Regions from separate parts of the Virgibacillus ihumii genome, predicted to be linked through region 2. Evidence: a T-box and tRNA genes for the amino acid it is inferred to sense, from the RefSeq annotation. Region 2 holds a T-box; the other holds one or more tRNA genes.

Region 1 (10,815 bases), 570 kb from region 2:
AAAGCCCTTGATCAATGATGAATCATTCCCGCAGCTGAAACATGATTTTTTAACGTACTGCAGCTGTAACATGAATGTCAGCAGAACCGCAGAAGCATTGTTTGTTCATCGGAATACATTAATCTATCGTTTGAAAAAAATCAATGCTGCCACAGGCCTTGATACAGGCAGTTTTGAGCATTGTACACTTTTATATTTTGTTTTAAAAGAGTAGATGTACAGATTTGGAGGGAAGTTCCATGACATATCCAATCATAGCGGAAGAATACAGAGGCGGGATACTTGAAAATGCGCATCAGGGTATCATTTGTGCAGTTAATGGTGATAAAGATGTACTCTTTGAAAAGGGAGATGTCAGCCAGCAGGTATATTATCGGTCGTCGATGAAACCAATTCAGGCGATACCAGTATTTACAACTGATATCATGGAAAAATTTCAGCTTACCAATGAGGAGGCTGCTTTGTTTACGGCTTCACAACGCGGTGAGCGGTATCAGGAGGAGACACTGGAGCGTCTGATGGGAAAGCTTAACCTGTCAGAGGACATGCTGATCTGTAATCAAAGTTATCCGCTGAATGAAACGCCTAAGGAATCCTATATTCGGAATCAAAAGCCACGACGGAGATTATTACATAATTGTGCCGGCAAACATTTAGGATTTTTGGCATATGCACGGGAGAAAGGCTATGATTTGGATGGATATGGTGAGTTGGAGCATCCAATCCAGCAGAAGATTCTTCAGTATATAACTGAACTGTCGGAAACACCACTTGATGAAATTCATTCAGCGATTGATGGCTGTGGTGTCCCGGTACATGCTGTTTCACTGAAAAACATGGCGATTTCGTACTTGAAGATTGGTAATCCTATGCTGATTGAAAATTTTGAGGTGAGACGTTCGATTGAGAAGGTTGATAAGGTTATGCATGAAGCACCGGAAATAGTGGCGTCCCACCAATTTATCTGTACGGAACTTTTGACGGATTCAAATATTGTCGCAAAAGGCGGGGCACAAGGTGTTTATTGTTTGGCACTGAAAAAAGAAAAAATTGGTATTGCCTTAAAAGTGTTAAGCGGATCAGAACTTATCTGGCCGGTACTTGTTGCTGAACTGCTAAAGAAATTAGATTATAGTAACAAAGCGACAATTGATCGGTTGTTGAAGCTGCGGTCACATGAAATCGTTAATGATAATGGAAAAGCTGTTGGTCAAACAAAGATTATATTGTAGGGAGTGAGATAATCGTGCTGGAAGTTATCGTTCAGAACAGACAGGAAGCGATTGAAGCAGAAAAATTGGGAGCCGACAGGGTTGAACTGGTGTCAGCCATTCAGGAAGGAGGGTTGACCCCTAGTTTTGGCACGTTAAAACAGGTGCTTGGAAGTGTTAGTATACCGGTTCAAGTGATGATTCGCCCGCATAGTTATGGCTTTCATTATTCGGCGGAAGATATGGAGGTTATTAGGGGAGATGTCCAGGCGATATTGGACCTGGGTGGCAATGGAATTGTGTTTGGGGGATTAAATAGTGATAATACGATAAATGAACAGGCGCTTTCTGAAATTATAAAGATGGCACCGCGATTGGATATTACCTTTCACCGGGCGTTTGATGAAGTGGAATCACAGGAAACGGCGTATCGGTTACTTGCAAAATACAGGTCACATGTTAAACGTATTTTGACTTCCGGCGGCGCGAAAGATTGTGAACGCGGTAAAGAACAACTTAGCAGACTTGTTCGTTTGTCCAAGCAATTGGTTGGCCCTGTTATCATGGCGGGATCGGGCTTGTCGTCCGGAAATATTCTGGATGTTCATGAATCTGTTGGAGCTTGTGACTATCATTTTGGAAAGGCTGTTCGGATTGACAGGTCTTTTCGAAATGGCTTTGATTTTACAGTTTTTAATCAAATCAAAGGTTTAATCGATGGCTGAAATATTTTTCCCTGAAACAAATCTGCACCCAGAGTTTGGGCTAAGTTACTTGTTAACTAAACGATGAATTATCGTAGTGATTTTTTCAACTTGTTTAAATTGGTATATTTAGGGAACAGTTAAATAGACTAATTAATAGTGAGTTTCGTTGTAAAAGGAGTTGAAGAAATATGTCTGCAGAAACGATAAAATTACTTAAGAAAGAAGAGGTTGCAAACGATACAATGGCCTTTCATTGGGAAATGCCTGATGGTTTTGAATTCAGGGCCGGACAGTTTGGTGAATTTACCCTGATTAATCCAAGTGAAACAGATGAGGATGGAAACACAAGGCCATTTTCGTTTGTATATGCACCGTCGGAAAATGAGCTTGTTACGGCTACACGTATACGGGATTCTGCGTATAAGCGTGTGCTCAAGGATATGACAGAAGGAACTGAGGTGAAATTTGACGGACCGCACGGAAATTTCACTTTGCATAAAACGGAATCGACACCGGCAGTTTTTCTAATCGGCGGGATTGGTATCACTCCAATCAGGAGCATGATTGCTGAGGCAACAAAAAATAAGACATCACATGAGATGACACTGCTTTATTCCAACCATACTCCTGATGATGCGCCGTTTATGTCTGATTTGGAAAAGTTTGAGAAGCAAAATTCGAATTTTGAGTTTGTTCCGGTTATGACGCAGACTGATTCGGATGAATGGAACGGTGAAAACGGCCATATTGATGAGGAGATGTTGAAGCGCTACGTATCAGACGTGAGCAAACCGATATATTATCTTGCCGGTCCGCCGGATATGGTGAAAGCCATGTATAAGCTGCTTGTTGATGCCGGTGCAAACGAAGATAATATTCGTGCTGAAGAGTTTTCCGGATATTAAAATTAAACTGAATATGGAACAATCGAAATGTCATGGCGATTGCTGCCATGATATTTTTTTATTTCGAGAGGAGAGGACCGTCGAATTGCCGTGCCTCCCTCAATCGGGAAAAGTATTTGATACCGGTAAAATGACGATATGTTGTATAATGGATAGATTAGAAAGGAGGCAGTGAATATGAATCGAAAAGCATTTATTATGGCTTTTATTACCATCATTATCTGGGGCTCGACGTTCGCTGCCATCCGTGCTAGTCTGCACGGGGGATATAGCTCCGGTCATCTAGTACTGACGAGGTTTTTGATTGCTTCGGCAGTTTTTATTTTGTATGCTGTTTGGCCGGGAACGAAATTCCGGCTGCCTGCAAAGAAGGATCTGCTGAAAATTTTGCTGCTTGGCTGGATTGGTATCAGCGTCTATCATAGCGGGATTACTTTCGGTGAACAGACAGTGCCTGCCGGAACGACAGCAATGTTTGTCGCTTCAGCACCGATTTTTACGGCAATCATCGCCGCGATAGTTTTGAAAGAACGCCCGAGTCTTTATGGATGGACTGGGCTTGGCGTAGGTTTTTTCGGGATCTTTTTGATTACACTTGGTACACCTGGTTCGTCGTTCGGTGTTTCAGCAGGTGCGCTATTGATTATTATTGCGTCCATTGCTACATCAATCTTTTTTGTGTTTCAGAAACCTTTGCTTACGAAATATAGACCGGTTGAATTGACAGCGTATTTTACGTGGGCAGGAACTTTTCCTTTTTTTGTTTTCTCCCCGGGTTTGTTTGAAAGCATTCAGGGAGCCACATTGGAGGCAAATCTGTCGGCAATCTACGTCGGGATTTTCCCGGCGGCAATAGCTTATGTTACGTGGGCGATTGCCCTGTCCGCTGGTGAAGCAGGAGCCGTTACAAGTATGATGTATATCGAACCGGCATTTGCGATCTTAGTCGCCTGGGTTTGGCTGCATGAACTGCCGAGTCTTCTCTCTGTTGCCGGAGGGATAATCGCCATTGCAAGTGTCATTCTGGTCAATGCGTTTGAACGAAGGCGGCGTTTGAAAGAAAAGAAACTTTCGCATTGATACGTCTATATTATTTCGACGTGCATAGAGTAGTAAATGTGTATTTTATCAGAATGAGGAGGGTGGTTTATGGCGCATGGCAAGCATAATCTGGCAGTGGATGTGCCGATTCGGAATGTCTGGACGTTTGTATCGGATATGAATAACCTGGCGCCGTTAATTCCCGGATATGTTGAGCATGAAATTCACAGCAGTTCGCGATCTGTCTGGATTGCAAAAGGTGAAATCGGGCTTATTGAGAAATCTGTGCGTATGCAGCTTGATATTACTGATGTTAAGGAACCGGGGCTGATTGCATTTACGTTGAAAGGGTTAAATGAGAATTTTTCCGGTGATGGATATTTCAGCGCGGAAAAAATACATGATCAAAAGACGGTTATCACGGGTTGTCTGCGGATAAAAGCAAATGGATTAGCTGCACCAATGATGAATTCTGTGCTCAAAAAAATTGTACCTAAGGCGGCAAAGCGTTTCACAAGAACGGTAGCAAAAGGTATTGTCGAACGGGAACCGGCTATAATATCATAACATGTTTAACGGAAAGGAATTTGTGATAAATCCTTAATTAGGTATGCATTTAAGTTTTTCTGCCTAATAAAAGGAGGGTTTCACGTGGTAGTGTCTTATAAACACGAACCATTTACAAATTTTGCAGAGCAGGAAAATCGTCAGGAATATGAAGATGCACTGAGCAGAATGCGCCGGATGGATTTGGGAAAAGAATATCCGCTTGTTATTGGCGGACAGCGAATTTTTACCGATGATAAGCTGGAGTCATACAATCCATCCAATACATCCCAGCTGATCGGGTCTGTTTCCAAAGCGAAAAAAGCCCACATCGATCAGGCGATGGATGCTGCATATGAAGCATTTCAGGAATGGCGTGAATTTTCAGCTGAGGAACGTGCGGATGTCATGTTTAAAGCGGCTGCGATTGCACGCCGGCGTAAGCATGAAATTTCTTCCATGATGTCGTATGAAGCTGGTAAACCATGGGGGCAGGCTGACGCAGATACAGCGGAAGCGATTGACTTCATGGAATATTACGGGAGACAGATGATTGAGCTTGGTAAAGGAAAAGAGATCAATGATCGGCCGTTTGAGAATAATTCTTATTTTTATCAGCCGATAGGACCTGGCGTGGCAATTCCGCCATGGAACTTTGCGTTTGCCATCGTTTGCGGTACAACCGTTGGACCGATTGTTGCGGGAAATCCGGTACTGTTGAAGCCATCCGAAAACACACCGGTAATTGCGTATAAACTTATTGAAGTGCTGGAAGAAGCCGGATTGCCTGCCGGCGTTGTTAACTTCCTGCCAGGCGACCCGGAAGAACTCGGGGATTATATGGTCGATCATCCTAGAACACACTTTATTAATTTCACCGGTTCGAGGCAGACTGGTACCCGAATTATGAAACGCGCTGCTGAAGTGCAGGAAGGCCAAAACTTCCTGAAGCGTGTGGTCGCTGAAATGGGCGGTAAAGATACCATTATCGTGGACAATGAAGCAGATCTCGATCTGGCAGCTGAAGCGATTGCCCAGTCAGCGTTTGGGTTCCAGGGACAGAAGTGTTCCGCGTGTTCACGAGCTGTCATTCATGAAGATGTCTATGATGAAGTTCTGGAAAAAACCATCGAATACACAAAGGATATTTCGGTAGGAGACCCCGGTGCAGACAATCCGTATATGGGCGGAGTTATTAACCGGAAACAGTTTGATAAAATCAAAAATTATATCGAAATCGGCAAAAATGAAGCCAGTCTTGTATATGGCGGTGAGTCAGATGATTCCAAAGGGTATTACATTTATCCGACGATTTTCGCCGATGCAGCACCGAATGCAACCATCATGCAGGAAGAAATTTTCGGACCGGTTGTTGCGTTCGCAAAGGCAAAAGATTTTGATGAATTACTCGAAATTGCCAACAATACCGATTACGGCTTGACGGGTGCAGTTATTTCCAACAACCGCAAACATCTGAACCGTGCGCGGTATGATTTCCATGTCGGAAATTTATATTTCAATCGTGGCTGTACAGCATCGATTGTCGGTTATCATCCGTTCGGCGGGTTCAAAATGTCCGGAACAGACGCCAAGGCAGGTGGTCCGGATTATCTGCTGAACTTCCTTGAAGCAAAAACGGTTTCAGAAACACTATAAAGCTAAGTAAGGGGTCATTTCATTTGGCCCTTTTTTCATGAAAACTTTTTTTCTGGTAACCCTAACATTACATATCAATTCGTTTACATGAAGCATAGAATACTTTATAATCAATTAGGCATTAATCCGATAAATTTACTGGGGGTAATCAAATGAAAAAAGTTTTATATATCGTTTTGCTGGCGGGACTTATGCTTGTTCTTGCTGCATGCGGCGGATCCAATGAGGGAAACAAGCAGTCTGACAGTGCGAACAATTCTTCTGGAAGTCTGTTAGATCATGTAAAAGAAACCGGTGTGCTGACAGTTGGAACGGAAGGAACTTATGCACCATTCACATTCCACAATTCACAGGACAAATTGACCGGCTATGATGTGGAAGTCATCCGGGAAGTTGCCGATCGAATGGGTGTTGAAGTAGAGTTTATGGAAACGAAATGGGATGCCATGTTTGCTGGACTAAATTCGAAGCGATTTGATGTCATCGCAAACCAGGTGGGAATCAATAAGGAACGAAAAGCAAACTATGACTTCTCCATTCCGTATACGTATACATCCGCAGTGGTTGTCACTCCCAAAGAAAACAATAATGTCGACTCATTTGATGACATAAAAGGGAAGAAGTCTGCACAGTCGCTTACAAGTAATTTTGAAAAGATTGCTGAAGAACATGGAGCGGAAATTGTTAATGTGAAAGGTTTGGCTCAATCGATTGAATTGATCAAACAGGGCAGAGTGGATTTAACGGTAAATGATAGACTCGCTGTCCTTGACTATATTCAGAAACAGGGTGGAGAGCAAATTAAAATTGCTGCCAAACAAGATGACGCAACTAAAACGGCATTTACCTTTAACAAAGGAAACGAAAAACTGGTGAAAGCAGTCAATAAACAACTGAAAGCGATGAAAGAAGACGGCACATTGGCGAAAATAGGAAAAGAATGGTTTGGTGAAGATGTTTCTACCAAATAGTACGTTATTGACAATTGATGCAACGATGGGGGGCTGGGAGTTATTTAAAAACTCATTGCTGCCGATGATCATGGGCGGGATTCAATATACTATTCCGCTCACCTTAATAGCGTTCACGATTGGTCTTGCACTGGCATTGTTACTTGCAATCATGCGTCTTTCCAAGACACCGATTGTGCGTGCACCGTCCGTGGCGATTGTATCGGCTGTGCGCGGGACACCATTGCTTGTGCAGCTGTTTATTGTGTTTTACGGGCTGCCGAGTCTTGGTCTAACGATTGATCCATTTCCGAGCGCTGTCATTGCGTTTTCCATCAATGTTGGTGCCTATGCATCCGAAATTATTCGTGCATCGATTTTATCCATTTCAAAAGGGCAGTGGGAAGCGGCATACACCATCGGAATGACTCAGAACACAGCATTGCGGCGGATTATTATTCCACAGGCGGCAAGGGTTTCTGTGCCGCCATTGTCCAATACATTTATCAGTCTGGTGAAAGATACGTCGCTGGCATCACTGATTCTCGTAACGGAACTTTTCCGGAAAGCGCAGGAAATTGCTGCGGTTACGTATGATTTTATGCTGATTTATATTGAAGCGGCTCTTCTTTACTGGGTGGTTTGTTTTCTGTTGTCCCTTGTACAGCAGGCGATTGAGTCACGTCTCGAACGTCATATCTCGGCCTAGGAGGTGAGAAACCAGTGTATTTAAATGTTGAAGGTCTATCCAAGTCATTTGGCGACCTGGAAGTGTTGAAAAATATTGATTTAAACATCGAAAAAGGGAAAGTTCTGTCTATTATCGGCCCATCCGGTTCCGGGAAAACAACTTTACTGCGCTGCTTAAATGCCCTTGAACTGCCAAACAGGGGAAAGTTTACGTTTCATGATAATTTTAAGCTCGATTTTTCTGGGAAAATTTCTAAAAAAGAAGTTTTGAAGCTGCGCCGAAAATCCGGTATGGTGTTCCAATCATATAATCTGTTTCCGCACAAAACAGCGCTGGAAAATGTGACAGAGGGCCCGGTAATAGTACAAAAACGCAACAAAGAAAAGGAAAAGAAGTATGCGCTCGAACTCCTGACAAAAGTAGGCTTGCAGGATAAGGCAAATTTGTATCCGCATCAACTCTCCGGTGGTCAGCAGCAGCGGGTTGGCATTGCGCGGGCACTGGCGATTGAACCGGAACTGATGCTGTTTGATGAACCAACCTCTGCGCTTGATCCTGAACTGATCGGTGAAGTTTTAGCGGTTATGAAAGATCTGGCGAGAGAAAATTGGACTATGGCGGTCGTAACCCATGAATTGCAATTTGCTGAACAGGTTTCTGATGAGGTGATTTTCATGGACGGTGGTTATATTGTCGAGCAAGGTTTGCCTGAAAAGGTTTTGAAGGCACCAAAAGAAGAACGAACCCAGCAATTTTTGCAGCGGATTCTAAATCCGTCCTAATGCAAAAAACACCTTTCCTGCTTTGGCTGATGGAAAGGTGTTTTTTGATAATAAAAACGCTGACCCTTCGCAGGACAAGCGTTGTGAGTATGGAGCATATCGGGCTCGAACCGATGACCTCATCGCTGCCAGCGATGCGCTCTCCCAGCTGAGCTAATGCCCCGTTAAGTCCGATATTAATTATATGCTTTTTGAGCAGATTTTTCAAGGACTTTTTTAAAAAATAGGATAGCACTAACATAAAGGTTGATCGTTGATAGTCGATTGAGTCAAACATCAACCGTACGGGGCAAACATCAACCGCAAGCCGGAAACATCGACCATACGAGTACAAAGCGGAGAACATCGACCGTACGGTACAAACATCAACCGTAAGCGGAGAACATCGACCGTACGGTACAAACATCAACCGTAAGCCGGAAACATCAACGATACGAGTACAAACATCAACCGTAAGCCGGAAACATCAACCATACGGGTCAAACATCAACCGCAAGCCGGAAACATCAACCGTAAACAAGGAAACGTCACCGAAACATCTGTTTATCGAAAAATAAATTTCCCGGTAATACTGTAATCGGTAACGCTTCCAATAAAAATAATAAAAAAATGGTTGACCTTATGCTGAAAACAGTATATGATAGTCCGCAATATAATTTTTTTGTAACGTCATTAAATATAATTATATAAAAAAATCCCAGCACTTACTTTTAACGTGGTGAATGCTGGATTTTTAAGGAAATCGATGAAGAGAACGAGAGGCAACGTTTATATTCACAGAGATTCGGGGAGGCTGGAATCCCGAAAGTATATGTTGCTTCAACACCATCTCTGAGTGCCGGACCGAACGGCGGGGATCCCCCTACCAAGGAGTCCTCCAGTAAGTCCGGCCGGGTGCAGGACATGTGCACCTGTTATCAAAAACCTGACTGTAATTCATTGCAGTCATACGAGGTAGCATTTGCGAGAATGCTATAAAACCGGGTGGAACCGCGAAAAGTGGACCCTTTTCGTCCCGATAATTCTGATTTGAGCAGAATTATGGGGCGTAAAGGGTCTTTTTATATTCTATAAATGGGGTGAAAAACATGGATAAAGAAATTTCTGTCGGACTAATGGGTTTTGGAACAGTTGGCATTGGGGTTTATCGGTTAATCGAAAATCATAAAGAAAAGTTACAGCATCAGCTTGGCTGCCATATTTCAGTTAAACGGATTTTGGTTGTGGATCCGGATAAAGACCGGGATATTCGTGTGGCTCCCGATTTAATGACGGTCCATGCTGCAGATATATTGGAGGACCCTGAAATTGATATTGTAATTGAAGTGATGGGTGGTATTGAAAGGACGCGGGAACTACTGAACAGGGCATTTCAGAATAAAAAGCACGTTGTCACTGCCAACAAGGATTTGATGGCATTGCATGGAAACGAACTTGAGGATGCTGCCTCCCGCAACAACTGCGATTTATTTTATGAAGCAAGTGTTGCTGGCGGGATTCCGATTATCCGTGCGGTGAAGGATGGCCTTGTGGCTGATGAAATTAATAAAATTATGGGAATTGTCAACGGTACTACCAACTATATTTTAACACGGATGGATGATGAAGGTCTGTCCTATGAAGATGCACTGCACGAAGCGAAGGAACTTGGGTTTGCTGAAGCAGATCCATCAGGTGATGTGGAAGGACTCGATGCAGCCAGAAAAATGGCTATTCTTGCCAGACTTGCCTTCTCAGTGCCTGTGGAGTTATCCGATGTGGAAGTAAAAGGGATCAGGGACTTTCCGGTTGATGACTTGAAATTCGGCAAGCAGCTCGGTCTGACAATGAAGTTGATCGGGTTTACACATGTCCGTGATCATGAAGTTGAAGTGAGTGTGGAACCGGCATTTTTACCGGAAAATCATCCGCTCGCTGCCGTGAAAAATGAGAACAATGCTGTATTTGTAAACAGTGCAGCGGTTGGAGAAACGATGTATTACGGACCTGGTGCCGGTAGTCTGCCGACTGCAGCAGCTGTTATGTCGGACGTTGCTGCGGTGGTAAATAATATTTTATCCGGTATTCCTGGCCAAAGTTATTTGGAACCTTGTTATGAAAAGAAAATTCTCGCCTCCAATCAGCGCTTTGGCAGTTATTATGTGAGGTTGCACGTGAAGGATGTTTGCGGCACATTCACGGTCATTTCGTCGATTTTTAATGAACTTGATGTAAGCTTTGAACGAATTTTGCAGGTGCCAAAGAAGAAGGATAATGGTACTGCAGAAGTAATTATCGTAACACATGAAACAACAAAGGATAATATGGGGCAAGCACTCAGCAATCT
Region 2 (10,815 bases):
CGGGCTTTACGGGCACGGTCACGCTGCATTTCCATTTCATGCTGGAACCCTTCGTCATCAATAATGAAGCCTTCTTCAGCTACATATTCCTCAGTTAATTCTTTCGGGAAACCATACGTGTCATAAAGCCGGAATACCTCTGTTCCAGGAAAAACATTGCTTCCTTTTTGTTTTTCTTTCTCCATAATTGTTGTTAATATTTCCAAGCCATCATGAAGCGTTTCATGGAAACGTTCTTCTTCGGCCTTTACTACATTTTCAATATATTCGTATTGTTTGACAACCTCCGGATAAAAATCTTTCATGATTTCACCAACAACCGGAACCAGTTCGTACATAAATGGTTTATCAATACCAATCTGTTTGGCAAAACGGACTGCGCGGCGCAATAACCTTCTCAGCACATAGCCCCTGCCTTCATTCGATGGAACTGCATTATCGCCAATGGCAAATGTAACTGTTCGGATATGATCAGCAATTACCTTAAAGGCCGTATCCGCATCTTTGCTTTGTCCATAAGACACTCCAGACAATTCTTCTGTTTTTTGGATTAGCGGCATAAACAGGTCAGTTTCAAAGTTTGTCGGTGTATCCTGAATGACACAAACGATCCGTTCAAGCCCCATACCTGTATCAATATTTTTCTTTGGCAGCGGTGTGTACGTATCATCCGGATTATGGTTGAACTGGGAAAATACCAGGTTCCATATTTCCAGATACCGTTCATTTTCGCCACCCGGGTACAGTTCAGGGTCATTTGGATCAGACCCATATTTTTTACCACGGTCATAAAAAATTTCTGTATTGGGACCGCTTGGACCTTCTCCGATATCCCAGAAATTTTCCTCGAGACGGATAATACGTTCTTCCGGAATGTTAACATGATTAAGCCATAAATCATACGCTTCATCGTCCTCCGGGTGTACCGTAACCGACAGGCGGTCAGCATCAAAGCCAATCCACTTGTCACTTGTCAGGAATTCCCATGCCCATTCCATTGCTTCTTTTTTGAAATAGTCGCCGATTGAAAAGTTCCCCAGCATTTCAAAGAATGTATGATGTCGTGCGGTAAATCCGACATTTTCAATATCATTTGTCCGAATTGACTTCTGTGCGTTCACAATGCGGGGGTTTTCCGGAATTACCCGACCGTCAAAATATTTTTTCAGCGTAGCAACACCACTGTTAATCCAAAGTAAAGTCGGGTCTTCTTTTGGCACAAGTGATGCACTCGGTTCGACGCCATGCCCTTTTTCTTTAAAGAAATCCAAAAACATTTGCCTTACCTGAGCTGATGTTAAGTTTTTCATGCTCCATCCTCCATATCTGCAGTTTAATTCATTAAAAAAATCTCCTCTCTGCATCGTTGCAGGGACGAGATTCATCGCGGTACCACCCTAATTATGAACCAAATAATGGTTCATCACTTAAGCATGCTAACGGTTTGCAAACCGGCGGGGATTAACCGCACTCCGACATAGCTTTCCATGACCTTTCATTTAAGACTTCTTACAGCCGAAACGGAAGTCTCTCTCTTTAAAATAGTATCATGTACTCCGTGTCTTCAACGCCTTCTTGTATTTATCAGTTATGCGATATTATAAGAAAACAATAGGAATATGTCAATGATTTCGACCCAGAGCTGTTGTCTGTTCAAAAACCACCTTCAGAACGGTTAGAGCAGGGACGGCCAGAATCATTCCGATGATACCAAATATTTCGCCTCCAACAAACAATGCAAGGATAATTGCTACCGGGTGAATCTGGATGCTTTTCCCCATTATATACGGAGTCAGCAAATTCCCTTCAATAAGCTGGATAACAAATAAACCGATAATAACAACAAGCAACAGTTCAGAGGCGGTCGCAGCAGTTATTGCAATCACAGGCACTGCTCCGATAATTGGTCCGAAATAAGGTATTAAATTCGTTATACCAATAAAAACAGCCAGCAGCAAAGCATAGTTAATATCTAAATAATAGAGAAATGCAAATGCAGCTGTTGATACAATTAGACAAACGAAAAGCTGCCCTCGGATATAGCTGCCTAAACTACTATCCAAAGAACGGATAAATTGACTCAAATCACCTCGGTATTTTTCCGGTACCCATTGTTTTATAAATTCCTTCAATTGTGTGAGATCCTTTAAAAAATAAAATACCAGGACAGGAATTATGGTTAAAAGGATGATCATATCAAAAATCTTTGTAAATCCTCGAACCAAATTGGTAAGCAAGTTTTCAACGTAGGTTTCCATTTCATACAAAAGCTCATCCATTTTATCATGGAAATGTTCCGGTAAAAAGGACGTAAATTCATACAACGAATAAACAAAATCACGATACAGTTTTAAAAGATGCGGCAATTGTTCTTTCAACCCGCCCAGTTGATGTATCATTGCAGGGTAAACCCGGTAGATCAGGTAGGCACTTCCTCCGAAAAATACCACGTAAATTATCATTATTGCCAAGCCTTTTGGCATATTATATTGGCTCATCTTCCGGACAACAGGAAATAGCAAGTAAGCAATAAGTCCGGCTGCCAAAAACGGAGCAGCAATATGCCAAAGAAATGAAAAAACAGCTCCAATAAATGGAAACAGTTTAATAACCAGAAAAACAAATAATATTATAATTATTCCGGTAAGGGAAGTCAGAAATAAATTCAACAGCTTGGTTTTAAACATGTAATTCCCCCTCAGCACATATAAAGACATAAGTCATTGCTAAGGACTACCATTGAATCTTCCGTTCATCTTCAGTAAACAAGTCATCGAGTGAACTAAGCGAACCATCTGATTCCACCTGATGAATTGCAAGCACATTTTCATCAACAGACAATTCGATAAAACAATTCCAGCAGTAGTATTGCTGTGGACCAATTTTACCCAGATCATTCCCTTTGCAATTCGGGCATTCGAACATACATAAAGCTCCTTTGATTAGAAAACTTGGTTTTCACCAAGCCTTTAGGTGACGGCCTTAGTTGCATTTATGCAGTAAGAAAATTTTATACTTTCTTACCTGTCAAAGCTAGGCCAGAGTTTTTCTATTTATCGTTGCCCGAAATTAAAAAAATATACCTCACTTTCACATGAAATCATATGGCGAAATTTCTTCCTCTTCCGAATCGTTCTCAGGTTCCGGCATAGTGTTTGATATTCTCGTTTCCAATAAATATGTTAACGATGTATATCGTTTATTTGTGTCTTTTGTACGAACTCCTTTTAAAAATGCATGCTGTTCCCCGCAAATAATCAATGATTGCTTGCTTCTGGTAATAGCTGTGTACAACAGGTTTTTCCTGAGCATCCGGTTATAACCGGATGCTACAGGCAAAATGACGATGGGGAATTCGCTGCCCTGTGATTTATGGATGGATATACAATAAGCGTGCATCAGATTTATATAATCCTTACGTTCATATACGACTTCTTTTCCATCAAACGTGATAACCAGTTGTTCAACATGATCCTTATTTTCATCTTCTTCAAAGATAGCGGCGACCTCACCTATATCTCCGTTGAACACGCCATCTTCCGGTTGGTTCACAAGCTGAATTACTTTATCACCAATCCGGAATAGCACATCATTTGCTTTCACTTCACGTTTCGCAGCGGTTTTTGGGTTAATAAGTGCCTGCAAATGTCTGTTTATCACGTTTATTCCAGCCTGTGAACGGTACATTGGAGCAAGAACCTGGATGGTTTTCGGGTCTATTCCTTTCCGCTTGGCACTGGTAAACACTTTATTAATAACATCAATCATTTGAAATTCCCTGCAGGCAATAAAACTGAAATCTTTATCATTTGCCAAAGATTCATTACTGCATCGATCATGTTTAATTAAATGTGCAAGCTGAATAATTTTTGATCCTTCTTTCTGCCGGTATACTTCATTCAAACTCACAAATGATATAAATCCGCTGCTTAATAAATCTGACAATACCTGACCAGGTCCGACCGATGGAAGCTGATCCTCATCACCAACAATCAATACTTGCATATCATCGGGGATAGCCTTAAACAAACTGTTAGCCAGCCATATATCAACCATTGAAAATTCATCAATAATCAGATACTTGCCTGCCAGCTGATCATCCTCATTTTTACTGAAACCGTTATGACCATCCCAACCCAGCAAACGATGAATCGTAACTGCCGGCAGCCCGGTTGATTCATTGAGTCTTTTTGAAGCACGGCCTGTTGGAGCTGTTAATACAAAAGGAAAATCAGTTTCAGAATCATAATCTTTAGGATCCATGGACATCTGATGAATCGATGCATAAGCCTTTACAATCCCTTTAATAACAGTTGTTTTTCCAGTCCCCGGACCACCTGTAACGATCATTAATTTTGACTGCAGTGCCTTACTTAATGCATCGAATTGTTCCTTGCCATAACTTAAAATTTCTGTTTCCTCAATATCACCGATTATTTTCATTAATTCTGCCGTTGTCGTATCAGTTTCAACTGGTTTTTCCATCAATCGTTTGACACTTGAAGCAAAACCATCTTCAGCGTAATAAAGTGATGGCAGATAAACATTACCATTCTGAATGATGACTTTCTTCGTTTTGTTAAGTTCCATCAATAATTCTGAAACATTATCATATGTAAGGGGCTGTTGATGGTCAAACAGCAATTCCATTACCTGACCAATGCATGTATCCAACGGCAGGTAGACATGTCCATTTTGAATATTTTTCTGTAAAACATAAATACACCCCGCTGAAATACGATTAGGATGTGTTAGCGACAGACCGTTTTGCTGGGCGATATGATCCGCCGTTCGAAACCCGAACCCTTCGATATCAAACACATACTGATACGGATCACTTTCCAGCACCTCAATTGCCCGCTCTTTATATTCCTGAAATACTTTCTGCGCCAATTTCAGCCCGATTCCATATTTAGCGAGATAAACAACAACATGTTCAAACCCCTGATTTTCCTGCAGTGTCTTTACCAAAAAGTCTCTTTTCTCCGCCTTCAAGCCGGGGATTTCCTTTAACACATCCGGGTTATTCAGGATTTCGGAAATCGCCTGCTCACCTAATTTCCCCACAACTTTCTCAGCAGTTTTTTTACCGATGCCATAAAACAGATCACTGGACAGGTAGGCAGCCAGACCATCTTTCGTTTCCGGAATAAATGTCTGATATGAGCTTACATTATATTGCATGCCAAATTTCACATGGTTTTCAAAGGTTCCGTAAAAATTATAGACCGTTGCATCCTGCAAATTGGAAAAATAACCTTTAATCACGATATCTTTCGCCTTAAGGTCCTCATTTGTATCATGTACCTTTATTTTTGCAATTGAAAAATGCTCCTGCTCATTCTGAAAAATGGTATACAGAAGCTCTCCCTTAATATATCCTCTTTCATGATCCATTTTGCTGTCTGCTGCCATTAACATTACCCCGCCATCTTACAAATCGGTATTGTTCAGTAACTGTTCAATTTGGCCTTTTCCGTTAGCTGCCAGTGTGTGCTCCGGCTGTATTTCCAACGCCTCATCAAAGTGATGCAATGCTTGTGTAAGATCTTCATCGTACAATGCGATAACTCCTAAATTATAGTGTGCATCACTATGCTGTGATTCCAGCTTCAGTACTTTTTCAAACACCCCTTTGGCATCCTTGAGGTGATCACTTTGTGCAAGTGTCAATCCATACTGAAACAGCACTTCCTCATCTTCCGAATCCAGCTCAGTTGCCCGTTGCAGATATGGCAATGCAAGCTTGAAATGCTCCTGATGGTAAAAAGTCATACCAAGCATAAAATAGGCATCTGCTTCCAGTAATCCGATTTCAATTGCTTTCTGAAAATTTTCCTGTGCTTTAGGGTAGAGTGATTGTTCATAATAAATATTACCCAGTCCATAATAGGCTGTTGCGGCATACTGATCCAGTTCAATCGCTCGTTCAAAAAAGCGCTGCGCTCGTTCAAAATCATTAATATGCAGCAATAAATTACCAAAGTTAATATAACCCAATGGTTCCTCCGGGTTTGCCTCGATAATTTCATTAAACAATTCTGCCGCTTTTTCATATTTCTGTTCCTTCATCAATTCAATCGCCTGTTCGGTCTTGTCCATTATATTCAGCCCTTTCCGCGTTTTCAGCTTTTGCTAAAAAAATAGAGGATCATGCAAGATGATCCTGAATGTTATCCGACATAATCCAATGAGGCGTCATTTTTGAATACTTCATCGATGGTACCCCCGCCAAGGCAAATCTCTCCATCATAAAATACAACTGCCTGTCCAGGTGTAACAGCTCGCTGTGTGTCTTTGAATTCCACGTTCACCTTTCCATCATCAAGCGGATGTACAATGACTTCACTATCTTTTTGCCGATATCGAAACTTAGCGGTACATGTAAAAGGTTCGGCCGGCGTGTCACCAATCCAGTTTACGTCCATTGCCAACAGCCCGTCTGAATAAAGTTTATCATTTGCAAAACCTTGCTCAACATAGAGGACATTGTCTTCCAGGTTCTTGCCAACAACAAACCATGGATCTCCGGAACCGCCTATTCCCAAGCCTTGACGCTGACCAATTGTGTAATACATTAATCCATCGTGGCGCCCTTTTTCAGTTCCTGACAAAGTTTTCATCAATCCAGGCTGTGCCGGTAAATACTCGCTCAGAAATTCCTTGAAATTGCGTTCTCCGATAAAACATATTCCTGTACTGTCTTTCTTTGTTGCCGTAACCAGGTCGTGTTCTTTGGCAATTTTACGTACTTCTTGCTTTTGCAGATGTCCCAGCGGAAACATTACTTTTTCTAGAACATCTTCTGTCAATTGATTCAGGAAATATGTCTGGTCCTTATTGTCATCAACTCCACGAAGCATTTCATATCTGCCATTGTTTTCCCTTACTTGTGCATAGTGTCCGGTTGCCAAATAATCCGCTCCCAGAGACAATGCATGGTCAAGAAATGCTTTGAATTTAATCTCCTTATTGCACATCACATCAGGATTAGGCGTTCGTCCGGCTTTATATTCATCTAAAAAATAGGTGAACACTTTATCCCAGTACTGCTTTTCAAAATTTACCGCAAAATATGGAATATCAAGCTGATTGCAGACCCTGACAACGTCATCAAAATCTTCCGTCGCCGTGCAAACACCATTTTTATCCGTATCATCCCAATTTTTCATAAAAATACCAACTACATCGTAGCCTTGTTCTTTCAACAACAGTGCTGCAACTGAGGAATCAACTCCTCCGCTCATACCAACTACTACTCTTGTATCTTCTTTACGCTTCATTGTTGCACCTCCTTACTCGCAGACAAACGTCTGACGATTTTTGCAACACGTCCGGCTGCATCTTTCACATTTTCTTTTGTATTATGAATTCCGAAACTGAACCGTATGGAATTGGTTGTCCGCTCATTATTTTCTCCATACATGGCGGTCAGTACATGTGAAGGTTCAACAGATCCCGCTGTACATGCACTCCCGCTTGATACTGCAATCCTGTCGAGATCAAGATTAGTCAGCATGGACTCAACATTGGTTCCTGGAAAACTGATATTCATAATGGAAGCAATTGCATTTTCGGCAGTTCCATTTACTTCAAATTGCACACCTGCTTCGGTCAATTCATTTATAAACAAACCTTTAAAGTCGGCATACAGCTTGTTTCGATTCACTTTGCTCTCCATCATAATTTCAACCGCTTTTTGAAACCCTACAGCACCGGCCACGTTCTCTGTGCCTGGCCTGCGTTTCCTTTCCTGCTCACCACCATACTGGATCGCTTCAAGCTTCACATCATCGGCAGCATATAAGAAACCAATCCCTTTTGGACCGCTTAATTTGTGTGATGATACCGACAACATATCAATGCCGGAATCTTTTACATCAATATCAAGCAAACCGTATGCCTGTACAGCATCTGTATGAAAATATGCCTGATGCCTGGATAAGATTTCACCAATCTCTTTAATAGGCTGAATCATACCAGTTTCATTATTGACATACATGACTGATACCAAAATCGTGTCGTCGGTAAGCGCATCTTTTACAGCGTCCGATGACACCACGCCTGTTTCATCGACTGGAAGATATGTCACGTCAAACCCTTTGCTTTCAAGGTAATGAGCAGTATGAAGTGTAGCATGATGCTCCTGTACCGTAGTAATAATGTGATTGCCTTTATGTTGATTGGCAAATGCAGTTCCAATCAATGCCAGATTATCAGCTTCGGTTCCGCCGCCGGTTAAAATGATTTCCTTCTCATTTGCCTGAATACTCCCAGCCATAACTCGGCGTGCTTCATCCAAATGCTGCCGTGCTTTTCTCCCAAAAGAATGAACACTTGACGGGTTTCCGAAAACCCCATTCATAACAGGAACCATCGCATCTGTTACCCGTTTATCCATTGGTGCTGTTGCAGCATGGTCCAAATAAATATAGTCCAATCTTTCCAAACCCTTTCTGTTTCCAAATAATTATATATAAAACATATAAGCATCCTGTAATTTGTCGTCCTGATGCTTTTTTAAATCATCCAATGTTGTTGTATCCAAAACGTCCCGTACAGCATCCCGTATCCTGATCCACAACGCTTGCTGTGCGGGTTCTTCTTCTTCAATGCCTTCAACCGGGGAAATCGGGCCTTCCAGAACACGGATTACATCTCCTGCTTTAATTTCACCCGGTTTTTTCGCCAAAACATACCCGCCATAAGCCCCGCGGATACTATTAATAAGACCGGCATTGCGCAGTGGTGCTGCCAGTTGTTCCAGGTAATGTTCGGATAAATTCTTCTCCCGTGCTATCGCTTTTAAAGACATTGGACCATTTCCATACTTTCTGGCCAATTCAATCATGATGGTAAGCCCATATCTTCCCTTTGTTGAAATCTTCATAATGACACCTCTTATTTATGATAATTCTATAGCTTTCATTATTTCTGTTTTTCAATACATGTTATTATAGCATGAATGACAACCATGTTGCATTTCAGGAAATTCAAGATTACGCTGATATACAAACTATTATTTTCATACAAAGGAAGATGGAAAATGAATCAACAACCACTTGCATATAAAATGCGCCCGACCAATATCGATGACATAATTGGCCAGGAACACCTGATCAGTGAAGGCAAAATATTAAATCGTATGGTTCAGGCGGATCGTCTGGCATCCATGATCCTATTCGGTCCGCCAGGTACGGGGAAAACGTCCATGGCAGTTGCGCTGGCTAAAAGTCTGAACCTCCCATTTAAAATACTAAATGCGGTAGTAGACAAAAAAAAAGATATGGAAATTGCTGTCGAAGAAGCAAAGATGACCGGCCAATCGGTAATGGTTCTGGATGAAGTTCATCGACTGGACAAAGCAAAGCAGGATTTTCTGCTGCCACATATCGAAAGCAATTTAATTACTTTAATCGGCTGTACAACCAGTAATCCATACCATTCCATCAATCCGGCAATCCGAAGCAGATGTCATCTATTCGAGGTGCATAAACTGACTGCAGACCATGTCAAAACAGCAATACATCGTGCTGTGAGTGATGAAACAAATGGTTTTGGGTCCCGAAAGATAAATATATCTGATGAGGCATTGGATCACTTTGCTTTTGCCTCGGGCGGTGATTTACGCGCTGCGCTTAATGGTCTGGAGCTCGCTGTATATTCAACACCCGAAAATGAACAGGGTGAAATTATCCTTAACCTGGACATTGCCGAAGAATGTATGCAGAAGAAGAGTTTCTCCCATGATAAGGACGGTGATGCCCATTATGATGTACTGTCAGCGTTTCAAAAATCTATCAGAGGAAGTGACGTCAATGCAGCATTGCATTATTTATCACGCCTGATAGAAGCCGGAGATTTAGACAGTATTGCACGGCGCATGATTGTTTGTGCATATGAAGATATCGGTCTGGCCAACCCGCAGGCGGGTCCGCGGGCAATTGCCGCCGTTCAGGCTGCCGAACGGGTAGGCTTTCCCGAGGCAAGGATACCTTTATCAGTAGCTATTATTGAACTGGCCCTCTCTCCAAAATCAAATACAGCCTATAATGCGCTTGACAAAGCTTTGTCGGATATCCGCAGCGGGAAAAGCGGCGATGTACCTGCTCATCTGAAAGATTCCCATTATCAGGGTGCCAAACAATTAGGTAGAGGTATTGAATATCAATATCCGCACAATTACGATAACGGATGGGTAAAACAACAATATCTGCCTGATTCTATAAAAAACAAACACTACTACCAGCCAAAGGATTCTGGCAAATTTGAACGGGCACTGAAGCAGGTTTATGAGAAAATACAGTCCGACTCTGATAAATACTAGATAGTAGACGTATAAATCCTTTTCATACCGGTCACAATAGTCATAAAGATTTTAATCTATGTTATGAACATGCCGATTTGGAAAAGGAGATGAAAAAATGGTTAAAGTCAGACAGGATGCCTGGTCACACGAAGATGACCTGTTACTGGCAGAAACGGTCTTGCGCCATATACGGGAAGGAAGCACCCAGTTAAATGCATTTGAAGAAGTAGGAGATAAACTAAACAGGACTTCAGCTGCCTGTGGATTTAGGTGGAACGCGGAAGTCCGGGCAAAATATGAAAATGCTATCGATCTGGCAAAACGTCAGCGGAAAGAGAAGAAACGTGCACAAGCTGTAAACGCATCAAAAAGCAAACAAACAGTTGCACCTCTTCCGCAGCGTACAACTGTCACAAACACTGAAATACAGCAATCAGAAACACCGGAACTCAGTATGGATACTGTCATTCATTATTTAACCCAACTGAAAGAAGACTATCATGCTT

The links. A T-box is a leader RNA that pairs with one kind of tRNA and senses whether it is charged. The one in region 2 lies ahead of alaS (alanine--tRNA ligase), so its partner is inferred to be a tRNA-Ala.
Region 1: it encodes a tRNA-Ala, which carries the amino acid that the T-box ahead of alaS (alanine--tRNA ligase) is inferred to sense. The anticodon was not compared.

The regions. Positions count from the first base shown of each region.
Region 1 covers NZ_CACVAN010000001.1:1,681,692-1,692,506, reverse strand. The annotation lists gene HUX68_RS08415 (CdaR family transcriptional regulator) at 1-214, shown strand, start outside; gene HUX68_RS08410 (asparaginase) at 240-1,232, shown strand; gene HUX68_RS08405 (copper homeostasis protein CutC) at 1,247-1,936, shown strand; gene HUX68_RS08400 (FAD-dependent oxidoreductase) at 2,107-2,823, shown strand; gene HUX68_RS08395 (DMT family transporter) at 3,001-3,903, shown strand; gene HUX68_RS08390 (SRPBCC family protein) at 3,973-4,431, shown strand; gene pruA (L-glutamate gamma-semialdehyde dehydrogenase) at 4,516-6,066, shown strand; gene HUX68_RS08380 (amino acid ABC transporter substrate-binding protein) at 6,219-7,037, shown strand; gene HUX68_RS08375 (amino acid ABC transporter permease) at 7,021-7,725, shown strand; gene HUX68_RS08370 (amino acid ABC transporter ATP-binding protein) at 7,740-8,489, shown strand; tRNA gene HUX68_RS08365 (tRNA-Ala) at 8,580-8,652, opposite strand; gene HUX68_RS08360 (homoserine dehydrogenase) at 9,578-10,815, shown strand, end outside.
Region 2 covers NZ_CACVAN010000001.1:1,106,856-1,117,670, forward strand. The annotation lists gene alaS (alanine--tRNA ligase) at 1-1,310, opposite strand, end outside; T-box leader at 1,368-1,577, opposite strand; gene HUX68_RS05580 (AI-2E family transporter) at 1,623-2,687, opposite strand; gene HUX68_RS05585 (hypothetical protein) at 2,734-2,925, opposite strand; gene recD2 (SF1B family DNA helicase RecD2) at 3,091-5,415, opposite strand; gene HUX68_RS05595 (tetratricopeptide repeat protein) at 5,434-6,102, opposite strand; gene mnmA (tRNA 2-thiouridine(34) synthase MnmA) at 6,174-7,283, opposite strand; gene HUX68_RS05605 (cysteine desulfurase family protein) at 7,280-8,440, opposite strand; gene cymR (cysteine metabolism transcriptional regulator CymR) at 8,471-8,890, opposite strand; gene HUX68_RS05615 (replication-associated recombination protein A) at 9,047-10,327, shown strand; gene HUX68_RS05620 (RsfA family transcriptional regulator) at 10,425-10,815, shown strand, end outside.